2 linked regions of the Magnetospirillum sp. XM-1 genome follow. The protein of the gene in region 1 interacts with the protein of each later gene in a pairwise test. Links are inferred from orthologs where the notes say so. Each region holds a gene or a part of one and is shown on either strand. Other genes may lie near its edges. The genes, in order: thrS and rplA.

Evidence for each region.
Region 2: the proteins of thrS (region 1) and rplA interact in binary tests that used the Escherichia coli proteins (3 or more experiments, as listed by UniProt). The link is inferred for Magnetospirillum sp. XM-1 from one-to-one orthologs.

The regions. Positions count from the first base shown.
Region 1 is NZ_LN997848.1:1,225,626-1,242,586, forward strand. Bases 14,019-16,961 are described here. They hold thrS (threonine--tRNA ligase), read left to right. Parts: upstream 14,019-14,503; coding sequence 14,504-16,420; downstream 16,421-16,961. Other genes in these bases: XM1_RS05905 (glycosyltransferase family 9 protein), read left to right, coding at 14,019-14,439; infC (translation initiation factor IF-3), read left to right, coding at 16,523-16,961. Also shown: XM1_RS05830 (PleD family two-component system response regulator), read right to left, coding at 1-23; XM1_RS05835 (chemotaxis protein CheW), read right to left, coding at 109-594; XM1_RS05840 (chemotaxis protein CheW), read right to left, coding at 591-3,263; XM1_RS05845 (histidine phosphotransferase family protein), read right to left, coding at 3,434-4,048; XM1_RS05850 (class I SAM-dependent RNA methyltransferase), read right to left, coding at 4,112-5,428; XM1_RS05855 (ABC-type transport auxiliary lipoprotein family protein), read right to left, coding at 5,425-6,024; XM1_RS05860 (MlaD family protein), read right to left, coding at 6,030-6,992; XM1_RS05865 (ABC transporter ATP-binding protein), read right to left, coding at 6,989-7,819; XM1_RS05870 (ABC transporter permease), read right to left, coding at 7,819-8,634; XM1_RS05875 (STAS domain-containing protein), read right to left, coding at 8,639-8,968; XM1_RS05880 (SpoIIE family protein phosphatase), read right to left, coding at 8,965-10,647; XM1_RS05885 (hypothetical protein), read left to right, coding at 10,793-11,014; XM1_RS05890 (hypothetical protein), read right to left, coding at 11,015-11,425; XM1_RS05895 (alpha/beta hydrolase), read right to left, coding at 11,494-12,288; XM1_RS05900 (glycosyltransferase family 4 protein), read left to right, coding at 12,305-13,510; more of XM1_RS05905, read left to right, coding at 13,570-14,018. UniProt on the Escherichia coli protein: Catalyzes the attachment of threonine to tRNA(Thr) in a two-step reaction: L-threonine is first activated by ATP to form Thr-AMP and then transferred to the acceptor end of tRNA(Thr). The rate-limiting step is amino acid activation in the presence of tRNA.
Region 2 is NZ_LN997848.1:2,085,092-2,088,144, forward strand. The notes cover bases 1-2,857. They hold rplA (50S ribosomal protein L1), read left to right. Parts: upstream 1-1,011; coding sequence 1,012-1,704; downstream 1,705-2,857. Other genes in these bases: nusG (transcription termination/antitermination protein NusG), read left to right, coding at 1-425; rplK (50S ribosomal protein L11), read left to right, coding at 576-1,007; rplJ (50S ribosomal protein L10), read left to right, coding at 2,018-2,533; rplL (50S ribosomal protein L7/L12), read left to right, coding at 2,583-2,857. In the rest of the region: more of rplL, read left to right, coding at 2,858-2,957. UniProt on the Escherichia coli protein: One of the primary rRNA binding proteins, it binds very close to the 3'-end of the 23S rRNA. Forms part of the L1 stalk. It is often not seen in high-resolution crystal structures, but can be seen in cryo_EM and 3D reconstruction models.

The sequences.
Region 1 (16,961 bases):
TCAACGATCAGACAGGACTTCATTCCCAAGCTTGCCTCCGATGGAGGGGCGGTCTTGTTCCCTGAGCGGGAGTGCCACCCCTTCGTGGTCCCTTACCCCATGCCTATACTATTCGTTCCGCGTGAAATCCAGCAGCTTGCCGACGTCGAGCACCACGAGCAGCTTATCGTCCAGGCGGTAGATGCCGATGGAGAAATCCCGCCAATGGGGATCCAGCGTCGGCGGATTGCGTTCGAACTTGGCCGCCGGCAGCGACAGAACCTCGCCCACCTGGTCGACCATCAGGGAGTAGAGCTCGCCGCCCATGTCGACGACCACGCTCATGCCCTTCTTGTCCTCGGCCCGCTTCTTCAGGCCGAGGCGGAGCCGGACGTCGATGGCGGTGACGATGCGGCCGCGCAGGTTGAGGCTGCCCGCAACCTCGCGGGGCGCCAGGGGAATGCGGGTGATCTTCTGCGGGCCCAGCACGTCCTGGACGGTCAGCACGGGAATGCCGAACAGCTGACCCTCGATGAACATGGTCACGAAGTCCTGGGTCTCGGGAGCGGCCAGCTCCGTTCCAGGGCGCTTACCAGCGGGGACTAACTGATTCATGCGGCACCTTTAGAGGCTGCGATGGTCGTGGCCAGGGTCTGCAACAGGGCATCGCGGTCGAACTTGGCGATGTAGTCGTTGAAGCCCACCTGACGGCCGCGTTCGAAGTCCTTTTCGGTGGCGTGCGACGACAGGGCGACCATGGGGATGGTGCCCCAGCGACCGTCGGCGCGCACCGCCTGGGCGAATTCGAAGCCGCTCATGCCGGGCATTTCGATGTCGCTGATGATGGCGTCGAACTCGTCGCCGCGCTCGCGGAGCGCCAGGGCCTTGTCGGCGCCGTCCACCGAGATCACCTCGTAGCCGGCGACCGACAGCAGAGGCGTCAGCAGGTTGCGGAAGAACGGCGAGTCGTCCACCAGCAGCACGCGCGGCTGATGGTATTCGTTGCTGCCGAATTCCTTGTCGTTGCGGCCGAACCAGTCGCCGAACGCCTGCGGCAGGTAGTAGCCGGCGTCGATGATGGTGGTGGCCTTGCCGGCGATGACGGCGGTGCCGATGACGCCGGGATTGTCGGCGGACAGTTCCACCTTCAGGGTGTCCTCGACGATGTCGACGATCTCGTCGACCACCAGGCCCATGGTGTGGTCCTTGTCCGAGAACACCAGCACCGGCTGGCGACCCTCGTCGCGGAAATTCATGATGCCGTCGATGGCGATCAGCGGCATCAGGTGGCCACGGTACTGGACCATGGGCTTGCCGTGGCTGTGCTCGATGTCGCCCACCTCGATCTCCTCGAGGCGCGCCACCAGGGCCAGCGGCACCGCCTTGAGGTCGTCGCCGCCGGCGCGGAACACCAGCAGCGAGGTCTTGCGGTCGGCGTGGCTCTCGCGGATGGTCTGGGCCTCGGCGTCGCGGGTGCCGGCGCCCATCATGCCGGATTCGCCGGTGGCGCCGGCGATGCCGTTGGGGTCGAGGATCATGATCACCGAACCGTCGCCCAGGATGGTGTTGCCCGAGAACATGGAGATGTGGCGCAGGATGGGAGCCACCGGCTTGACCACGATTTCCTCGGTGTCGAACACCCGGTCGACGATGATGCCGAAGGTGTAGGTGCCCACCTGGGTGACGACGATGAAGGTTTCCTGCTGCTCTTCCTCGTTCTCGGCCAGCTTGAGCAGGCGCTTGAGCGAGACCAGGGGCAGCAGGCGATCACGCAGGCGCAGAACCGGCGCGTTGTTGATCATCTCGATGCCGTGCTCGGAATTGGCCGTCACGCGCACCAGTTCCAGCACGCTGATCTGCGGGATGGCGAAGCGCTCGACGGCGCATTCGACGATCAGGGCCGAGACGATGGCCAGGGTCAGCGGGATCTTGATGACGAAGCTTGATCCCTTGCCGGGCTGGCTCTTCAACTCGACGGTGCCGCCGATCTTCTCGATGTTGGTGCGCACCACGTCCATGCCGACGCCGCGGCCCGACACGCTGGTGACCTTCTCGGCGGTGGAGAAGCCGGCCTTGAAGATGAACTGGTAGATCTGCTGGGGCGTCAGCGCCTCCAGCTCGGATTCCGACGCCAGGCCGTTCTGGATGGCCTTCTGCTTGATGCGGTCCAGGTTGAGGCCGCGTCCGTCGTCGGAGATCTCGATGATGATGTGGCCGCCCTCGTGGAAGGCGTTCAGGACGATCTTGCCGATTTCCGGCTTGCCGACCTTCTTGCGCTCCTCGGTGCCCTCCAGGCCGTGGTCGGCCGAGTTGCGCACCATGTGGGTCAGCGGGTCTTTGATCAGCTCGAGGACCTGACGGTCCAGCTCGGTCTCGGCGCCGAGCATCTGGAGGTCGATCTTCTTGTTCATTTCGACCGCGAGGTCGCGGACGATGCGCGGCAGCTTGGCCCAGGCGTTGCCGATGGGCTGCATGCGGGTCTTCATCACACCTTCCTGGAGGTCGGTGGTGATGTGGCTCAAGCGCTGCAACGGGGTGGCGAACTCGCTGTCGTCCTTGCCGCGGACCATCTGGAGCAGCTGGTTGCGGGTCAGCACCAACTCGGACACCAGGGTCATCAGGTTTTCCAGCAGTTCCACGTTGACGCGGATGGTCTGGGCGGCGACGGCGGATTCCTTGGCCTCGCCCGCCGGGACCGGCGGCGCGGCGGCGGCGGCCACGGCCGGCGGCTGGGCGGCGGTCGCGGGGACGCTGGCCTTGACCGGCTCGGGCTCGGGTTCCGGCTCGGGCTCGGGCTCCGGCTCGGGGGCCGGCGCGGCGGCGGCGGGCTCGGGCGCGGCGGCCACCGGCTCGAAGGTGGGCATGGGCGGCGACGGCGGCGGCGGCGCGGACGGCGCGCCGACGGACCGGCCCTCGGCCATGGCGTTGAGACGCTCGATCAGGTCGGCGTCGCTGCCCTCGGGCTCGCACTCGTTCTGTTCAAGATGGCCCAGGATCAGCTTGATGCGGTCGATGGACTGCAGGATCAGGGTCACGGCGTCGGGGGTGACCTCCAGCTCGCCGTCACGGAACTTGCCCAGCACGTTCTCGCCGGCGTGGGCCACATGCTCAAGGCGCGGCAGTCCCAGGAAGCCGCAGGTGCCCTTGATGGTGTGGACCAGACGGAAGATGTTGCCCAGAATCTGAGGGTCGTTGGGATTCTGCTCCAGATTCACCAGGGCAACGTCGAGAACGGAAAGACTTTCCGATGTCTCAGTCAGAAATTCACTGAGGAGATCATCCATGATCGACTCCAGTACGGTCCTGTTTCAGCACTCGCGCGCGGCACCAAAACCACCTCTCCCCCTATCCGAACTGGACAGGCCATGCCGACTAATAGCACGGCGAGGAGGTCTTTAGAAGAACCCAGACCAGGGTAAATCCGCTTGCGAAACGATTTTTTCCACGATCCCTGTCAGGCCATGATGGAAATCTCCCCAGGCCTTGGATCCAAACGGATTTTCAGGCCCTTGGCCCTGGCGAGGTGAAGCGCGAACCACGCCTGTGCTCCGCGGGGGCCCGAGGGCGGCGCGCCGTCGACCAGCACCAGCCGGGCTTCGGCCGACAGGCCGAGGCCTTCGCCCACGGCGTCGATCCGCAATCCGGCCGAGCCGTCGCCGCTCTGCCCGCACCGGGCATTGATCCGCCCGCCGCGCGGCAGGGCGTCGCGGGCGATCAGCACCAGATTAAGCAGCAGCCGGGCGGTTTCGCCGTCGATCTCGGGGCGTTCGCTGGCCCAGTCCAGCGCGATGCCGCCGGCCACCGCGCCGCTTAAGTAGGCGCGGACCAGGTCGCCCAGCGCCTTGGGGGCATGGGGCAGGTCGTTGGCCGGCCCCAAGGTGGCGCGCAGGAATTTCAGTCGGGCGGTGGCCGCCCCCATGCTGGCCGAAACCAGACCCAGGGTTTCCGGGTCGCTGCCATCCTCGAGCAATTCCAGGCCGGCCGCCGCCGCGCCCAGCGGGCTGGCCAGATCGTGGCACAGGCGGGCGCAGAGCAGTTCTGACAGCTTGGTATCGGGAAAGTCATTCATGGGAAGGCAGCATCCGGGATTTCACCTACAGTACATAGTCATACTATAGGCACAGTCAATACGTCATAACCGAAGGGTCGCCACCGCTTCCAGATGAGCGGACCAGGGGAACTGGTCGATGGGAGAGATTCCTTCGATGCGCCAGCCGCCATCGCAAAGGGTGCGCAGATCGCGGGCCAGGGTGGCGGGATTGCAGGACACCATGGCGATGGTCGAAGGTCCTCCGGCCGAGGGGCGGGCCAACTCGGCGGCCTGGGCGGCTGCGCCGGCCCGCGGCGGGTCCAGCACCACGGCGCGGAAGGCTTTCAGCTCATGGGCCGCCAGGGGGCGGCGCGCCAGGTCGCGCACCTCGGTGGTGAGCGGCAGTTTCGCGGCCCGGGCGGCGGCGTCCAGCGCCGCCACCGGCCCCTGCTCGCCTTCCACGGCGCGAACCGGTCCGCGCTGGGCCAGCGGCAGGCTGAAGCTGCCGCAGCCGGCATAAAGGTCGGCCACCGGCACGCCCCCCGGGATGGCGGCCAGGATGGCTTCGGCGATGGCCAGCTCGCCGCCGCGGGTCGGCTGCAGGAAGGCGCCGGGGGCGGGTTCGACCGCGATGCCGCCGAACCGCACCAGGGCCGGGCGACGCCGGGCGATGGGCTCGACGAAGCCGCTGCCCGGCCTGCGCCAGTGCAGGCGGGCGAGGTCCAGGGATTCCGCCGCCGCCGCCAGGGCCTCGCGCTCGAACAGGTCGAGGCGGGCGGGCGCTTCCACCAGCACGTCCAGGCCGCCTTCGGTCAGGGTGACGATCATCTCGCCGCCGCCCTCCACGGCGATGCCGGCCAGCATGCGGCGCAGGCCGGGCAGGGCGTCCCCTAAGGCGGGGTCGAGCAGCGGGCAGCGCTCGATGTCGATGACGGTATGGCTGGCCCTGCCGTTGAAGCCCAGCAGGATGCCGCCCTTGGCGCGGGTGAAGGTGAAGTCGGCGCGCCGCCGCGAGGCGGGCGGAATGCGCATCAGCGGCTGCACCGGGGCATCGGCAAGACCCTGGCGGGCCAGTTGGGTGATCAGCAACTCGCGCTTCCACTCGGCGTAAAGGGCGTCGTCCAGATGCTGGAGCGAGCAGCCGCCGCAGCGGCCGTAATGGGCGCAGGGTGGGGCGACGCGGCCGGGGCCGGGCTCGGTGACCTCGATCAGGGCGGCGGTCAGGCCGTCGCCCCGCTTGCCCTCGACCCGGGCCAGCACCTTGTCGCCGGCCACCGTGAAGGGAACGAACACCGTCTCCGCGTCCAGGCGGGCGATGCCGTCGCCGCGCGCTCCCACCTGTTCGATGCTCAGTTCGACGGTGCGCGGGGCGGGGGACGTCCGGCCGGAACGCGGCGGGGCGCGGCGGGGCTTTCTCATTTGGGAGCGCGGCCCAGATCGGCCCGGCCCAGATCGGCCAGGAAGCGGGCGAAGATCTCGGCCACTCCCTTTTCCATGGCGCGGGCGGCGTCCTCGACCCGCTCGGTGGGCGTCGCTACGCGGGTCTCGTAGGTCTGAAGCAGCACGAGGCGCCCGTCGCGGGCGCTGACCACCGCCAGTTCCAGCTCGACGGCGACCTGGGAGGCGCCGGCGACCTGCTCGAAGCGACGCACCTTGCCGCGCAGCACCCAATCGGACAGAACCCGCAATTCCGGCGTCACCACCCGGTCGGCCAGCCCGGACTCGGCCAGATAGTGGGCTAGGCGGTCCTGCAGCAGCATGCCCGGCGGCTCGCTCCAGAAGTCGTATTTGTAATGGGCCAGCGCGCCGTCGCGGGCGAAGGCCAGGGCGCGTTCGGCCACCACGCCGTCGGCGGCCAGCCGGTTGACCTCCAGCACGCCGGGCAGGGCGGGTTTGGCGAAGCGCTGGGCGGGCGCGCCGGGCTCGATGCGGTAGAAAGAATCCGGCGGCGCGGCGGGGCCGGCGCAGGCGGCGAGGAAGAGGGCCGCGAAGGCGGCGGAGATGATTATGCGCATGGTCTTCATTTCCGTCCCGGGCCGTCCTCGCCCCGTTTGTTGCCGCCGATCAGCACGCCGGGATTGTCCCTGATCTGGCGCGAGAACTCGTTCAGGTTCCGGGTGGTGCTGTCCAGGTTGTAGGTGACCGAATCGATGGAGCGCGACACCGCCTGCAGGGTATGGCGCAGGTCCTTCAGGCTCTGGTCGATGTTGTCCTGGTTGCCGGTGACCGACTTGTCCAGGCTGGTCAGCATGGCGTCCACCTTCTTGCGGCTGTCCTGCAGCCCGGCCGACAGCTTGGCGGCGTTGTCCAGAGTCTCCCTGATGCGATCGGCGTTGGCGTCGGTGATCACCTTGCCCGACAGGGTGCCGGTCATCTTCTCCACGTCGGCGGTGATCCTGGGCGTCTTGGCGGCCAGGTCCTGGGCCACCGCCAGCAGGTTGGCCATCAGTTCGGGGGCGTGGCGCTCGAGGATGGTGCCCAGCGATCCCACCTGCTGGTTCAGGCTGAACAGCAGCGGCTTCAGGGCGGTCTGGTTGAGGTCGGTGATCTGGCCGGCCATGTCGTTCATGGCGGCGAAGATGTTGGCGGCGGGGCCCGACGGGATATCCGAGCCGGGGGGCAGCATCTCGGGCGAGACGCCGCCCTTGATGTCCAGCGTCGCCGCCGCCAGCAGGCCCGACGCGGCGACGCGGGCCTGGGAATCCTTGGGGATGCGCCAGTCGTTGGCCACCGAGACCTCCAGGCGGAAGGCGGTGGTGTTGCCCTCGACCAGGGGGGAGATCTTCTCCACCTGCCCCACCGGGAAGCCTTCGTAGGTGACCTTGGTGCCGTACTTGATGCCGGCCACGTTGGCGAGCCGGGTGTAGTACGACTGGGTTGATCCGGTCCGGCCCGTGAGCACGACTACGACCACCACAAGCGACACCAGCATGGCCAGCACGAAGCCGCCCACCATCACGTAGTTGATACGGGAATCCTTCATGGGCGCAGGGTCCGGTCGGTTGGGTGGGCGGGGCCGCCGATCAGGCGGCGCAGATAGGAATCCGCATCGGGCTCGGCTTCCTCGGTGCGGCGGTTCAGCAGGTTCTGGATGCGCGGGTCGGAACTGGCGCGGATGGCGTCGACGGTGTCGAGCGCCAGCACATGGCCCTTGTCCAGCACGCAGATGCGGTCGGCGATCTTGAAGGTGGAATCGAGATCGTGGGTCACCACCACGATGCTCATGCCCATGGCGTCGCGCAGGCGCAGGATCAGGTCGTCGATGGACGACGCCACCACCGGGTCCAGCCCGGCCGAGGGCTCGTCGCAGAACAGCAGTTCGGGGTCCATGACGATGGCGCGTGCCAGGGCGGCGCGCTTGATCATGCCGCCCGACAGCTCGGCGGGCTTCAGGTGCTCGAACCCGGCCAGGCTGACCACCTCGAGCTTGAGCCGGGTCATGATGCCGATGGTGGTCTCGTCCAGCTGGGTGTGCTCGCGCAAGGGCAGCGCGATGTTGTCGCCGACGCTCATGGAGCTGAACAGCGCGCCCGACTGAAACGCCACCCCGGTGCGGGTGCGCAGCCGCTGCAGCGCCACTGGCGACAGCTTGGCGATGTCGTGGCCCAGGATGCGCACCGTGCCGGAGCTGGGCTTCTTCAGCCCCAGCAGGTGGTTGAGCAGCGTGGTCTTGCCCGAGCCCGAGCCGCCCATGATCACCATGATCTCGCCCTTGGCCACGGAAAGCGACACGTCGTGCAGGATCTGGCGGTTGCCGTAATGGGTGGCGAGGTTGGAGACCTCGATGCTGTGGGGGGTGGGACTGCCCATCAGCGTGTCACCATGAAGACGAAGATCATGTCGGTGATGACGATGGCCGAGATGGCGTGGACCACCGAGCGGGTGGTCATGCGTCCCACTCCTTCGGCGCCGCCGGTGACCGAGGCGCCGTTGACCACGCCGACCACGGTGATCAGCACGGCGAAGATGGCGCTTTTGCCTAAGCCGTGCCAGACGTCGTTGAGCCGCACCAGATCGGTCATCTCGTCCACATAGGCGCCGATAGAGCTGCCCAGCTGCGGCGCGATGTAGAGGCCAGCAGCGAACAGCCCGACCAGATCGGACCACAGGGTGAGCGCCGGCAGCATCACCAGCATGGCCAGCAGCGGCGGCACCACCAGGAAGCGCACCGGCGAGATGCCCATGACGGTGAGCGCGTCGATCTCCTGGTTGATGCGCATGGTGCCCAGCCTTGCCGCCAGCGCCGAGCCGGAACGCCCCGCCACCAAGATGCCGGTGATCAGCGGGCCGAACTCGCGCACCACACTCATGGCGACGCCGATGGACACCCGGGATTCGGCTCCGAACAGTCGCAGCGTGTAGATGCCCTGGATGGCCAGCATGATGCCGATGGTGGCCGACAGCACGGTGACGATGGGCAGCGCCCCGATGCCGATCTCCATGGCCTGGGCCACGATGGGGGTGAGGCGGACGGGCTGGCGGCGCTTTCCCCCCATGCCCAGCCAGTAAAGGCATTCGCCCACCAGCGAGGCGCCGAAGCCGAATTCGGCGATTCCGTCCATCGTCCGGCGTCCCAGCCGGTCGAGAAAACCGATGAATCCCCTGGGTTCGGCGTCCGTGCTCACCGGGTCATCCCTCCAAGGCCCCCTCAAGCGTGTCGGCGATGGCGAAGACGCGGTCCAGGCGGGCCAGCTGCAGCACCCGGCGGACCGGGTCGCTGATGGCGGCCAGCACGAAGCGCGTGCCGTTCTTACGCGCCATCTGGTAGGCCTCGACCAGCCCGGCGATGCCGGAGCTGTCGATATATTCCACCGCCGAAAGATCGGCCACCACCAGCGGGCGCTTGTCCAGCATCAGTTCCATCAGCGCCTTGCGCAGCGCGGGCGAGTGGCGCAGGTCCACCTCGCCCGACAGGGCCACGATGGCGGCGGTTCCGATGGCACGATGTTCCAGCTTCATGTCGGGTCGATCCGTTTGACCATTTGCAACAGGTTGCCGATTCCGGGCGGCGGGGCCAGGAAATCGACGTGATCCATGATCGAGCGCATCAGGTGGGTGCCCAATCCCCCCGGCCGCACCTCGTCCAGCGGCCTGGGTTGGATTTTAGCCACATCCACGGCCGGAGCGAAATCCATAAGTCGTATGACCAGTCGATCATTGTCGCGATTCAGGTGAACCACGATGTCGCCATCCGTACCGCGATAGGCGTGGCGGATGATGTTCTGGCAGGCTTCGTCCACCGCCAGGACCACGTCGCCCACCATGGATTCGCCGCAGCCCATGGCGCGGGCCGCGCCGCCCACCGCGGCGCGGATGGAGGACAGCTCGTCGGGACGGGCGGGGTAGCGGCGTTCGAATTCGGCGGTTTCGGATATGGGCGGACGCTCGCGGCGGTCCTCGATCACCACCAGGGTGATGTCGTCCCTGAGCGAGCCGCTGTCGTCGAGCGAGCGCACCACCGAGTCCAGGCGCAGACCGGCCGGCAGGTCGGCAAAACTCTGGAGCAGCGCGCGGGCGCCCTCGTTCTCCAGCATGCCGTCATGGCGCGAGCGGGCCTCGGTCAGCCCGTCGGTGAAGAGGTAGAGGCAGCCGCCGTCCAGATCGACCACGCTTTCCGGGCAGCCGTCGGCGAACAGCTCGACGGCGATGCCCAGCGGCGGCATGTCGCCCTCGATGGGGGTGAAGATGCCGTCCTTCAGCAGCAGCGGCGGCTCGTGCCCGGCGATGGCCAGGGTCACCCGGCCCATGGCCGGATCGAACACGCCGGCGGCCATGGTGACGAACATGCCGGGCATGCGGGTTTCCAGCATCTCGGAATTGATGGCGGCCAGCACGGCGCCTGGGCCCGCCTCGCGCTTGACGAGGCAGCGGAACAGGCTGGCGGTCTTGGCCATCAGCAGCGAGGCCTTCATGCCCTTGCCCGCCACGTCGCCGATGGCAAACGCGATGCGCCCGTCGGCCAGCGGCATGATCTCGTAGAAATCGCCCGACACGCCGCTGGCGGCCAGATTGATGCCGTGGATGGGGGAATCGCCGGGCAATTCGCCGGGCAGCATGGCCCGCTGGATCTCGGCGGCCAGTTCCAGCTCGCGCTTCAGGCTCTGCTGCTCGGCCATGTCGGCCACCAGCCGGGCGTTGATCAGGGCCAGGGCCGAACTGGCGGCCAGCGCCTGCAGCAGCCGCGAATCCGTCTGGGTGAAGGCATCGCCGCTGACCTTGTTGAACAGCTCGATGGCGCCGAGCCGCTGGCCCCGCGCCGACATGGGGGCGCACAGGATGGAGCGGGTCTCGAAGCCGGTGGCGGCGTCGATGGACCGTGCGAAGTCGGGGTCGCGCCTGGTGTCCTTCACCAGTTGCGGCACGCCGAGGTCGATGGTGCGCCCGACGATGCCGGTTCCCGGCGACAGCCTGAGGCCCCTGACGTCCACCGGTCCGATATTGGCGCGGCACACCAACTCGCCCGTGTCCTCGTCGACCAGGAACAGCGAGGCGGCCTCGGCGCCCAGCCGCTTGGCGATGCGCTCCAGGCCCAGGTGCAGCGTGGCCTCGACGTCGTGGGACTGGACGAAATCACCGGTCATCTCGACGATCAGGTCGAGATGGCTGGCGGATTCGGTCTCGGGAAGCGGGCTCGGCATGGCCCTATCATGCCAAGGACTCGGGAAACGGCCAAACGGATAGATGAAGCCGCCGCCTATTCAAAAAAATATGCACGCGGGGCTCGACTTTCCCCGTTCTGCCCGTGTAAAGGGAGGGCGGGACGGGAAGGCCGAGTTGGGGCTGATGATGTTGTTTTCGCGAGGCAAGGGCGGTCCGACGATCGAGCCCGGCGACGTTTTTCACAAGCTTGGTACGTATGGCAGCGATTGGACGGTGGAGCGGGTCTTCGACTACCCCGACATTCCCCGCCATGTCCGCCTGATCGACCGGGGCAGCGGCCGCACCATGACGGTGGCCGCCGACATGCTGCTCGATCCCGACAATTTCGTCAGGCGCAAGGCCTGATCACGGCGGCCGGCAATCCAGGCTGCCGGCCAGGTGCTTTTCGATCAGCGGCGGGTAGTCGTAGACCAGCACGCTGTCGCGCTGAGAGATGGCGACCTCGGTGTCGTTGCCCTTGCGCGTGAAGTCCACCACCAGGAAGGTCTCGGTGCGGAACACCGCCTCCAGCTCGCCCACCAGCTCGGCGCGGCTGCCATTGGCGGTGATGTTGCAGCGGTAATGATAGTTGGGGCCGCGCGCGCACCACGACAGCATGCGCGCCACCTTGGGGCAGGCGTTGGAGGGGCTCACGCTGGTGCGCAGGCTGACCTTGCGGTCGGCGTTGGCGCGCGCTTCCTCGGGGGTGCGGTCCGGTGTGACCAGGGAGCAGCCCCCCAGGGCCAGCGCCGCGGCAAGGATGACAGGCAATCTCATGGAAATTCCGATACAGCCTGACCGAATCCTAGCCGGGATTGCATTGGAACGGAACTAGGGTTTTCACCCTAGGACTCTTGGGTGGCGCCCAGCATGGCCGCCACGACGCTGGTCAGGCGGATCAGATCGCCATCGCGCGACAGCCGGTGGTCGCCGTCCTTGACCAGGATGACCTCCACCTGTTCCGAGGCCAGGCAGTCGGCGAGGCGCAGGGCGGTCTGCCAGGGCACGTCGGCGTCCTTCTGCCCCTGAATCAGCCGGACCGGGCAGTGCAACTGGATCAGGTCGCGCAGCAGCAGGTGATTGCGCCCGTCCTCGATCAGCGAGCGGTGGACGCGCCAGGGATTGTCCGGCTCGTAGCAATTGGGCAGTTCCAGCTCGCCGGTTTCCATCAGGGTGCGGCGCTGCTCGAAGGTGAAGTCCTGCCACATCAGGTCCTCGGTGAAGTCGGGGGCGGCGGCCACGCCCACGATTCCGGCCACCCGGTCGCGCAGCTCCAGCGCGGCGAGCAGGGAGACCCAGCCGCCCAGGCTGGAGCCCACCAGGACCTGCGGCCCCTCGGTCAGGTCCCGGATCACCGCCACCGCGTCGGCCGCCCAGCGCCCGACGGTGCCGAAGAGGACGTCGCCCGAGGATTTGCCATGGCCGTAATAATCGAAGCGAAGGAAGGCGCGGCCTTGGCCGCGGCACATCTCCTCCAGCGCCAGGGCCTTGGTCCCTTCCATGTCGGAATGGTAGCCGTGCAGGAACACCACGCCGGGAGTCTTGCCTTCCAGCCTGCGGTAAGCGATTGTCGCGCCGTCGGGGCGTGTTAGTATCCCGCCGCCCGCCGGGTTTTGCCCGTTTTTCGAGTTCACTGTCATCGCTTTCGGAAAACCCATGGATCACGTTGCCCCCATCGAAGCGCCATCCCCGGCCGTTCGTCAACCGGTCGTGTTGCAGGTGCTGCCCGCCCTGGTGACCGGAGGGGTGGAGCGCGGCACCGTGGACATGGCCGTGGCCCTGGCCGAAGCCGGGTGGACGGCCATCGTCGCCTCCGAGGGCGGCCCCATGGTGCGCGAGCTGACCCGCGCCGGGGCGATTCACATCACCCTGCCGCTGGCCTCGAAGAATCCCCTGACCATCCGTTCCAACGCGCTGAAGCTGGCCGATCTGATTGCCACCCATCAGGTGGACATCGTCCACGCCCGCTCGCGCGCGCCGGCCTGGAGCGCCTGGATCGCCGCCCAGGCCACCGGCGCCCATTACGTCACCACCTTCCACGGCACCTACAATCTCGGCTGGTTCGGGTTGAAGCAGAAGTACAACGCCGTGATGACCAGGGGCGAGCGGGTGATCGCCATCTCGGACTTCATCGCCGAGCATGCGCGCCGCATCTACGGCCTGGAGGCGGACCGGGTCCGCGTGGTCCATCGCGGCATCGACATGACCCGTTTCGACCCCGCCCGCGTCAGCCCCGAGCGCATCATCCAGCTGGCCCAGAAGTGGCGCCTGCCCGACGGCTATCAGGTCATCATGCTGCCCGGCCGCCTGACCCGCTGGAAGGGACAGGCGGTGCTGATCGAGGCCCTGGCCCTCTTGGGCCGCCACGACGTGCGCTGTCTGCTGGTGGGCTCGGACCAGGGCCGCACCGGCTACCGCGAGGAACTGGTGGAGCTGATCAAGCGCCGCGACCTCACCGACGTGGTCCATCTGGCCGACGAGTGCAGCGACATGCCCGCCGCCTACATGCTGACCGACGTGGTGGTGTCGGCCTCCACCGACCCGGAAGCCTTCGGCCGCATCGCCGTCGAGGGCCAGGCCATGGGCCGTCCGGTGATTGCCACCGCCCACGGCGCCACCGACGAGACTGTGCTGCCCGGCCGGACCGGCTGGCTGACCGCGCCGGGCGACGCCGCTGCCTTGGCCCAGGCGCTCGACCGCTTCCTGGCGCTGTCGGCCGAGGAGCGCGACCTGATGGCCAAGGACGCCATGGATTTCGTGCGCTCGAAGTTCTCGAAGGAGAGCATGTGCGCCAGCACGCTCGACGTCTATCGCGAGGTGCTGGGCATGGACCCGGTTCCGATCGCTTCCGGGGAATCGTGAGCGCTTCGCCAAAAATTCTCGTCATCAAACTCGGCGCGCTCGGCGATTTCGTCCAGGCCATGGGGCCCTTCGCCGCCATCCGGGCATATCACCCGTCCGCCCACATCACCCTGCTCACCACCAGACCCTTTGCCGAGCTGGCCGGCGCCTGCCCGTGGTTCGACGAGGTCTGGCTGGACGACAAGCCGCCGCTGTGGCGCCTCGACAAGGTGCTGGCCCTGGCCGGCCGCCTGCGCGGCGGGCATTTCGAGCGGGTCTACGACCTGCAGACCTCGGACCGCTCGTCCTGGTATTTCCGTTTGCTGGGCAAAGGGGTGGAATGGTCGGGCATCGCCAAGGGCTGCTCGCATCCCCATGCCAACCCCCAGCGGGATTTCATGCACACCATCGAGCGCCAGCGCGAGCAACTGGCCATGGCCGGCATCAATAAAGTGCCGCCCCCCGACCTCGCCTGGGCCGAGGCCGTGCCGGGCCGCTTCGACATCCCCGGTCGCTTCGTGCTGCTGGTGCCGGGCGGCGCCCCCCACCGTCCCGCCAAGCGCTGGCCGGTGGAGCGTTTCGCCCGATCGGCCTGCTGGCTGGTGGAACGGGGCTTCACGCCCGTCCTGCTGGGCACGAATAAGGAGCGGGCCGAGATCGAAGTCATCACCGCCGCCTGTCCCCAGGCGGTGGACCTGGGCGGGCGCACCGGACTACCCGACATCATCGCCCTGGCGCGCCGCGCCGAGGCGGCCTTGGGCAACGACACCGGCCCCATGCATCTGATCGCCGCCGGCGGCTGTCCCTCGGTGGTGCTGTTCTCCCACGAGTCCGACCCCAGCCTGTGCGCGCCCAGGGGCAACGTCACCGTGCTGCGCCGCCCGTCGCTGGCCGAGCTGGGCGAAACAGAGGTGGAGGCGGCGCTGGATGGGATGTTGCCCGCGCCTTGACTTAGGTGCGTTTCTCCTTAGACTCCCTCCCCCTGATTTGTTCCCACGCGTGAAAGAGAGTGTCATGGTCGCCATCACCCTGCCCGACGGCAAGGTTCGCCAATTCGATCACCCGGTGACGGGTCTGGACGTGGCAAAGGATATCGGCCCCGGTCTGGCCAAGGCGGCGCTGGCCATCACTATCGACGGCGAGATGAAGGATCTCCTCACGCTGATCGATCGCGACGTGAACCTCTCCATCATCACCGCCAAAAGCGGCCAGGACGCGCTGGAGCTGCTGCGCCACGACGCCGCCCACGTCATGGCCGAGGCGGTGAAGGAGCTGTATCCCGAGACCCAGGTCACCATCGGCCCGTCTATTGAGAACGGCTTCTACTACGACTTCGCCCGCCCCACCCCCTTCACCCCCGACGATCTGGCCAAGATCGAGCAGCGCATGGCCGAGATCGTCGACCGCGACGAGGCCATCACCCGCGAGGAATGGGACCGCGACGCGGCGGTGAAGTTCTTCGAGGATGCCGGCGAGAAGTACAAGGCGGAGATCATCGCCTCGATCCCCGCCGACCAGAAGATCGGCCTTTACCGCCAGGGCAATTTCATCGATCTGTGCCGCGGCCCGCATCTTCCCAGCACCGCCAAGCTGGGCAAGGCCTTCAAGCTGATGAAGCTGGCCGGCGCCTATTGGCGCGGCGATTCCCGCAACGAGATGCTGCAGCGCATCTACGGCACCGCCTGGTTCGACAAGAAGGACCTGGACGGCTATCTCCACATGCTGGAGGAAGCGGAAAAGCGCGACCACCGCCGCCTGGGCCGCGAGATGGAGCTGTTCCACCAGCAGGAAGAGGCCGCCGGTTCGGTGTTCTGGCACAAGAAGGGCTGGACGCTCTACCGGGCCGTCGAGGCCTATATGCGCCGCCGCCTGGAAGCCAACAACTACGAGGAAGTGAAGACCCCGCAGCTGGTGGACTTCTCCCTGTGGGAGGCCTCGGGCCACGCCGACAAGTTCTCCGAGTCCATGTTTACCATCCGGACCCAGGACGAGCGCCATCTGGCGGTCAAGCCCATGAACTGCCCCTGCCACGTGCAGATCTTCCGCCAGGGCATCAAGAGCTACCGCGACCTGCCGCTGCGCATGGCCGAGTTCGGCTCGTGCCACCGCTATGAACCGTCGGGCGCGCTGCACGGCATCATGCGGGTGCGCGCCTTCACCCAGGACGACGCCCACATCTTCTGCACCGAGGACCAGATCACCTCGGAGACCATCGCCTTCTGCCAGCTGCTGAAGGAGGTCTACACCGATTTCGGCTTCACCGACGTGCGGGTCAAGTTCTCGGACCGCCCGGCCAAGCGGGCCGGCTCGGACGAGACCTGGGACAAGGCCGAGGGTGCGCTGCTGGAGGCCTCCAAGGCCGCCGGCCTGGAGACCACGCTCAATCCCGGCGAGGGTGCCTTCTACGGCCCCAAGCTGGAATTCGTGCTGCGTGACGCCATCGGCCGCGACTGGCAGTGCGGCACGCTGCAGGTGGACTTCGTGCTGCCCGAGCGTCTGGACGCGGCTTACGTGGCCGAGGACGGCACCAAGAAGCGCCCGGTCATGCTGCACCGGGCCATCCTGGGCTCGTTCGAGCGCTTCCTCGGCATCCTGATCGAGAATTTCGCCGGGCGCTTCCCCCTGTGGCTGGCTCCCACCCAGGTGGTGGTCGCCACCATCGTGTCGGAAGCCGACGATTTCGCCCGCGAGGTCGAGGCTAGTCTCAAGGCCGCCGGCCTTCGGGTCGAGTTGGACTTGCGCAACGAGAAGATCAACTACAAGGTCCGCGAACATTCGGTGGCCAAGGTGCCGGTGATGCTGGTGGTCGGCAAGCGCGAGGCCGAAAGCCGCCAGGTGGCGATCCGCCGTCTGGGCAGCCAGAACCAAGAAATTGTTGCGCTGGAGCAGGCTATCGCTACACTCGGCGCAGAGGCGACCCCGCCCGCGTGACGGGGCGAACCCCTTGGAACCGACGGCCCGGCCCGCGAAATCCGCACCCGGGCCCGTTGGTGTACTCGAAACGATGGAGATTGTTCTATAGCTAGGCCCCCGATGCAGACGCCGCCCAAGAACGATGGGCCGCGCGTCAACCGCGAGATCGATGTGCGTTCCATCCGCTTGGTGGGCGCCGACGGAGAAATGATCGGAGTCGTGACCCTGCGCGAGGGTCTGCAGATGGCCGAGGATGCCGGTCTCGACTTGGTCGAGGTCTCGCCCAACGCCGAGCCGCCGGTCTGCAAGATTCTGGACTTCGGAAAGTTCAAGTACGAGGACCAGAAGAAGAAGAACGCCGCCCGCAAGAAGCAGAAGGTGATCGAGGTCAAGGAGATCAAGCTCCGCCCGAACATCGACGATCACGATTACGACGTGAAGATGCGGAGCATGCGCAAGTTCCTCGAGGAAGGCGACAAGGTGAAGGTCACCCTGCGTTTCCGCGGCCGCGAACTGGCTCACCAGGACCTGGGCATGAAGGTGCTGGAGAAGGTGCGCG
Region 2 (3,053 bases), 850 kb from region 1 along the record:
AGCAGGTTCTGGTGCCGACCGAGGAAGTGGTCGAGGTGCGCCGTGGCGCCAAGGTGAACGCCGAGCGCAAGTTCTTCCCGGGCTATGTCCTGGTGAAGATGGATCTCACCGACGACACCTGGCACCTGGTCAAGAATACACCCAAGGTCACCGGCTTCCTGGGCGGCAAGGGCCGCCCCGTGCCGATCACCGAGCGGGAAGCCGAGCGCATCATCAAGCAGGTGCAGGAAGGCGTCGAGCGCCCCAAGCCCTCCATCACCTTCGAGGTGGGAGAGCAGGTGCGGGTCTCGGACGGCCCCTTCACCTCGTTCAACGGCCTGGTCGAGGAAGTCGACGAGGAGAAGGCCCGCCTCAAGGTGGCGGTGTCGATCTTCGGTCGCTCCACCCCGGTCGAACTGGAATACTCTCAGGTCGAAAAGATCTGAGGGACGTGACCGGAAGCCGCCCCGCCGGACAGGCGCGGGCGGCACCGGTGCTTTTTGTTTTCCGCATCCGGATGTCCGGACGCGGTTTGGAGGGCGGGAGGCGCGCCAACGCCGTACCGCCAACTCTGGTGACAGAGAGAGGATTGTGACATGGCAAAGAAGATCGTGGGCTACGTTAAGCTCCAAGTCCCGGCCGGCAAGGCGAATCCCTCGCCGCCGATCGGTCCCGCGCTGGGTCAGCGCGGCCTGAACATCATGGAATTCTGCAAGGCCTTCAACGCCCAGACTCAGACTCTGGAGCCCGGCATGCCGATTCCGGTGGTGATCACCGCCTATTCCGACCGTACCTTCACCTTCGTGACCAAGACCCCGCCGGTCAGCTACTTCCTGAAGAAGGCCGCCGCGGTGTCCAAGGGCTCGACCACCCCCGGCAAGGGCGGCACGGTCGGCGAAGTGACCATGGCTCAGATCCGTGAGATCGCCGAGAAGAAGATGGCCGATCTCAACGCCAACGACGTCGAGGCCGCGTCCACGATGATCGTCGGTTCCGCCCGTTCCATGGGCCTCAAGGTGGTGGAGTAAGCACATGGCTCGCGAAGGAAAGCGCCTGAAGTCGGCCTATGCCGATATCGACCGCGACAAGTTCTACAGCCTCGCCGATGCGGTGAAGGCCATCAAGACCCGTGCCGTCGCCAAGTTCGACGAGACCATCGAGATCGCGCTGAACCTCGGCGTCGATCCCCGTCACGCCGACCAGATGGTCCGCGGCGTGGTCGAGCTGCCCCACGGCACCGGCAAGACCGTGCGCGTCGCCGTGTTCGCCAAGGGCGACAAGGCCGAGGAGGCCCGCAAGGCCGGCGCCGACATCGTCGGCGAGCAGGATCTGTTCGAGTCCTGCAATGCCGGCAACATGGATTTCGACCGCGTCATCGCCACTCCCGACCTGATGGGTCTGGTGGGCCGTCTCGGTAAGGTGCTGGGCCCGCGCGGCCTGATGCCCAACCCGAAGCTGGGCACCGTGACCGTCAACGTGGCCGAGGCCGTCCGCGCCGCCAAGGCCGGTCAGGTCCAGTTCCGCGTCGAGAAGGCCGGTATCGTTCACGCCGGCATCGGCAAGGCCTCGTTCTCGGAAGAGAAGCTGGCCGAGAACGTCAAGGCGTTCGTCGATGCCATCAACAAGGCGAAGCCCCAGGGCGCCAAGGGCACCTACCTCAAGAAGGTGTCCATCAGCTCGACCATGGGCCCGGGCGTCAAGCTCGACGTCGCCACCCTGGCCTAAGGCCGGGGGACAAAAGGTTTCCCCGACCCGAGAGGGAAGGGGAGAAGGCGGAAGTTCCCTTTAAGGGGACTTCCAACCTGTCCGAGACCGTAGGTGCCCCGTCAAAGGGGCTTGAAGGGGTTCCCCGCCTGCGCAGACAGAGGTCAAAGAACGCTTCCGGTTCCCTTTTCGGGGGGATCGGCACGGCTTGAAGCTTCTGGGACAGGCCACCGGCCTTGCCGGGTGGTTCGCCACCCGACCAGGCCATGGGCAATGGACCGGAACCAGCCGCCATGATGGCGGGGACGTTTCGGCTCTATGTTTGGAGACGAAAGTGGACCGGACACAAAAGACAGAGTGGGTCGGCTCGCTGCAGGGAACGCTCGGAGACGTCGGGCTGGTGGTCGTCACCCATTATTCGGGTCTGACGGTCGCCGAGATGACTGATCTGCGCGGGAAGATGCGTGCGGCTGGCGCCACCTTCAAGGTGACCAAGAATCGTCTCACCAAGCTCGCCCTTGTGGGTACCGAGTTCGAGTCCATCGCCGACCTGTTCGTCGGGCCGACCGCCATCGCCGTTTCGCGCGATCCGGTCGCCGCCGCCAAGGTCGTCGCCGACTACGCCAAGACGAACGACAAGCTCAAGATCCTCGGTGGATCGCTGGGCCCGAATCGTCTGGACGTGGACGGCGTCAAGGCGCTCGCCACGCTGCCGTCGCTCGACGAACTGCGTGCCAAGCTGCTCGGCATGATTTCGACCCCGGCCACCCGTATCGCCGGCGTTCTTCAGGCGCCCGCAGGCCAGTTGGCCCGCGTCCTGAAGGCCAAGGCGGACAAGGACGCCGCGTGAGATTTTTGAACCAATCCCAAGCTTCAAGCTTTTACTAGGAGTGTTTTAAATGGCTGATCTTGCCAAGCTGGTTGACGACCTGTCCGCCCTGACCGTTCTCGAGGCCGCCGAGCTCTCGAAGATGCTGGAAGAGAAGTGGGGCGTTTCCGCCGCCGCTCCGGTGGCCGTCGCCGCCGTTGCCGCCGGTGCCGCTGCCCCGGCTGCCGAAGAGAAGACCGAGTTCGACGTGATCCTCGCCGACGCCGGCGAGAAGAAGATCAACGTCATCAAGGAAGTCCGCGCCATCACCGGCCTGGGCCTGAAGGAAGCCAAGGATCTGGTCGAGGCCGCTCCGAAGCCCGTCAAGGAAGGCGTGGCCAAGGACGAAGCCGAGAAGATCAAGAAGGTTCTGGAAGAGGCCGGCGCCAAGGTGCAGGTCAAGTAAGAACGCCTTCTGGTGTTTATCCAGGGGCCGGGATGCGGGTTTGCCGTATCCCGGCCTTCTGGCGCTTTACCGATCACCCCGTAAGGGTGGTCAAAA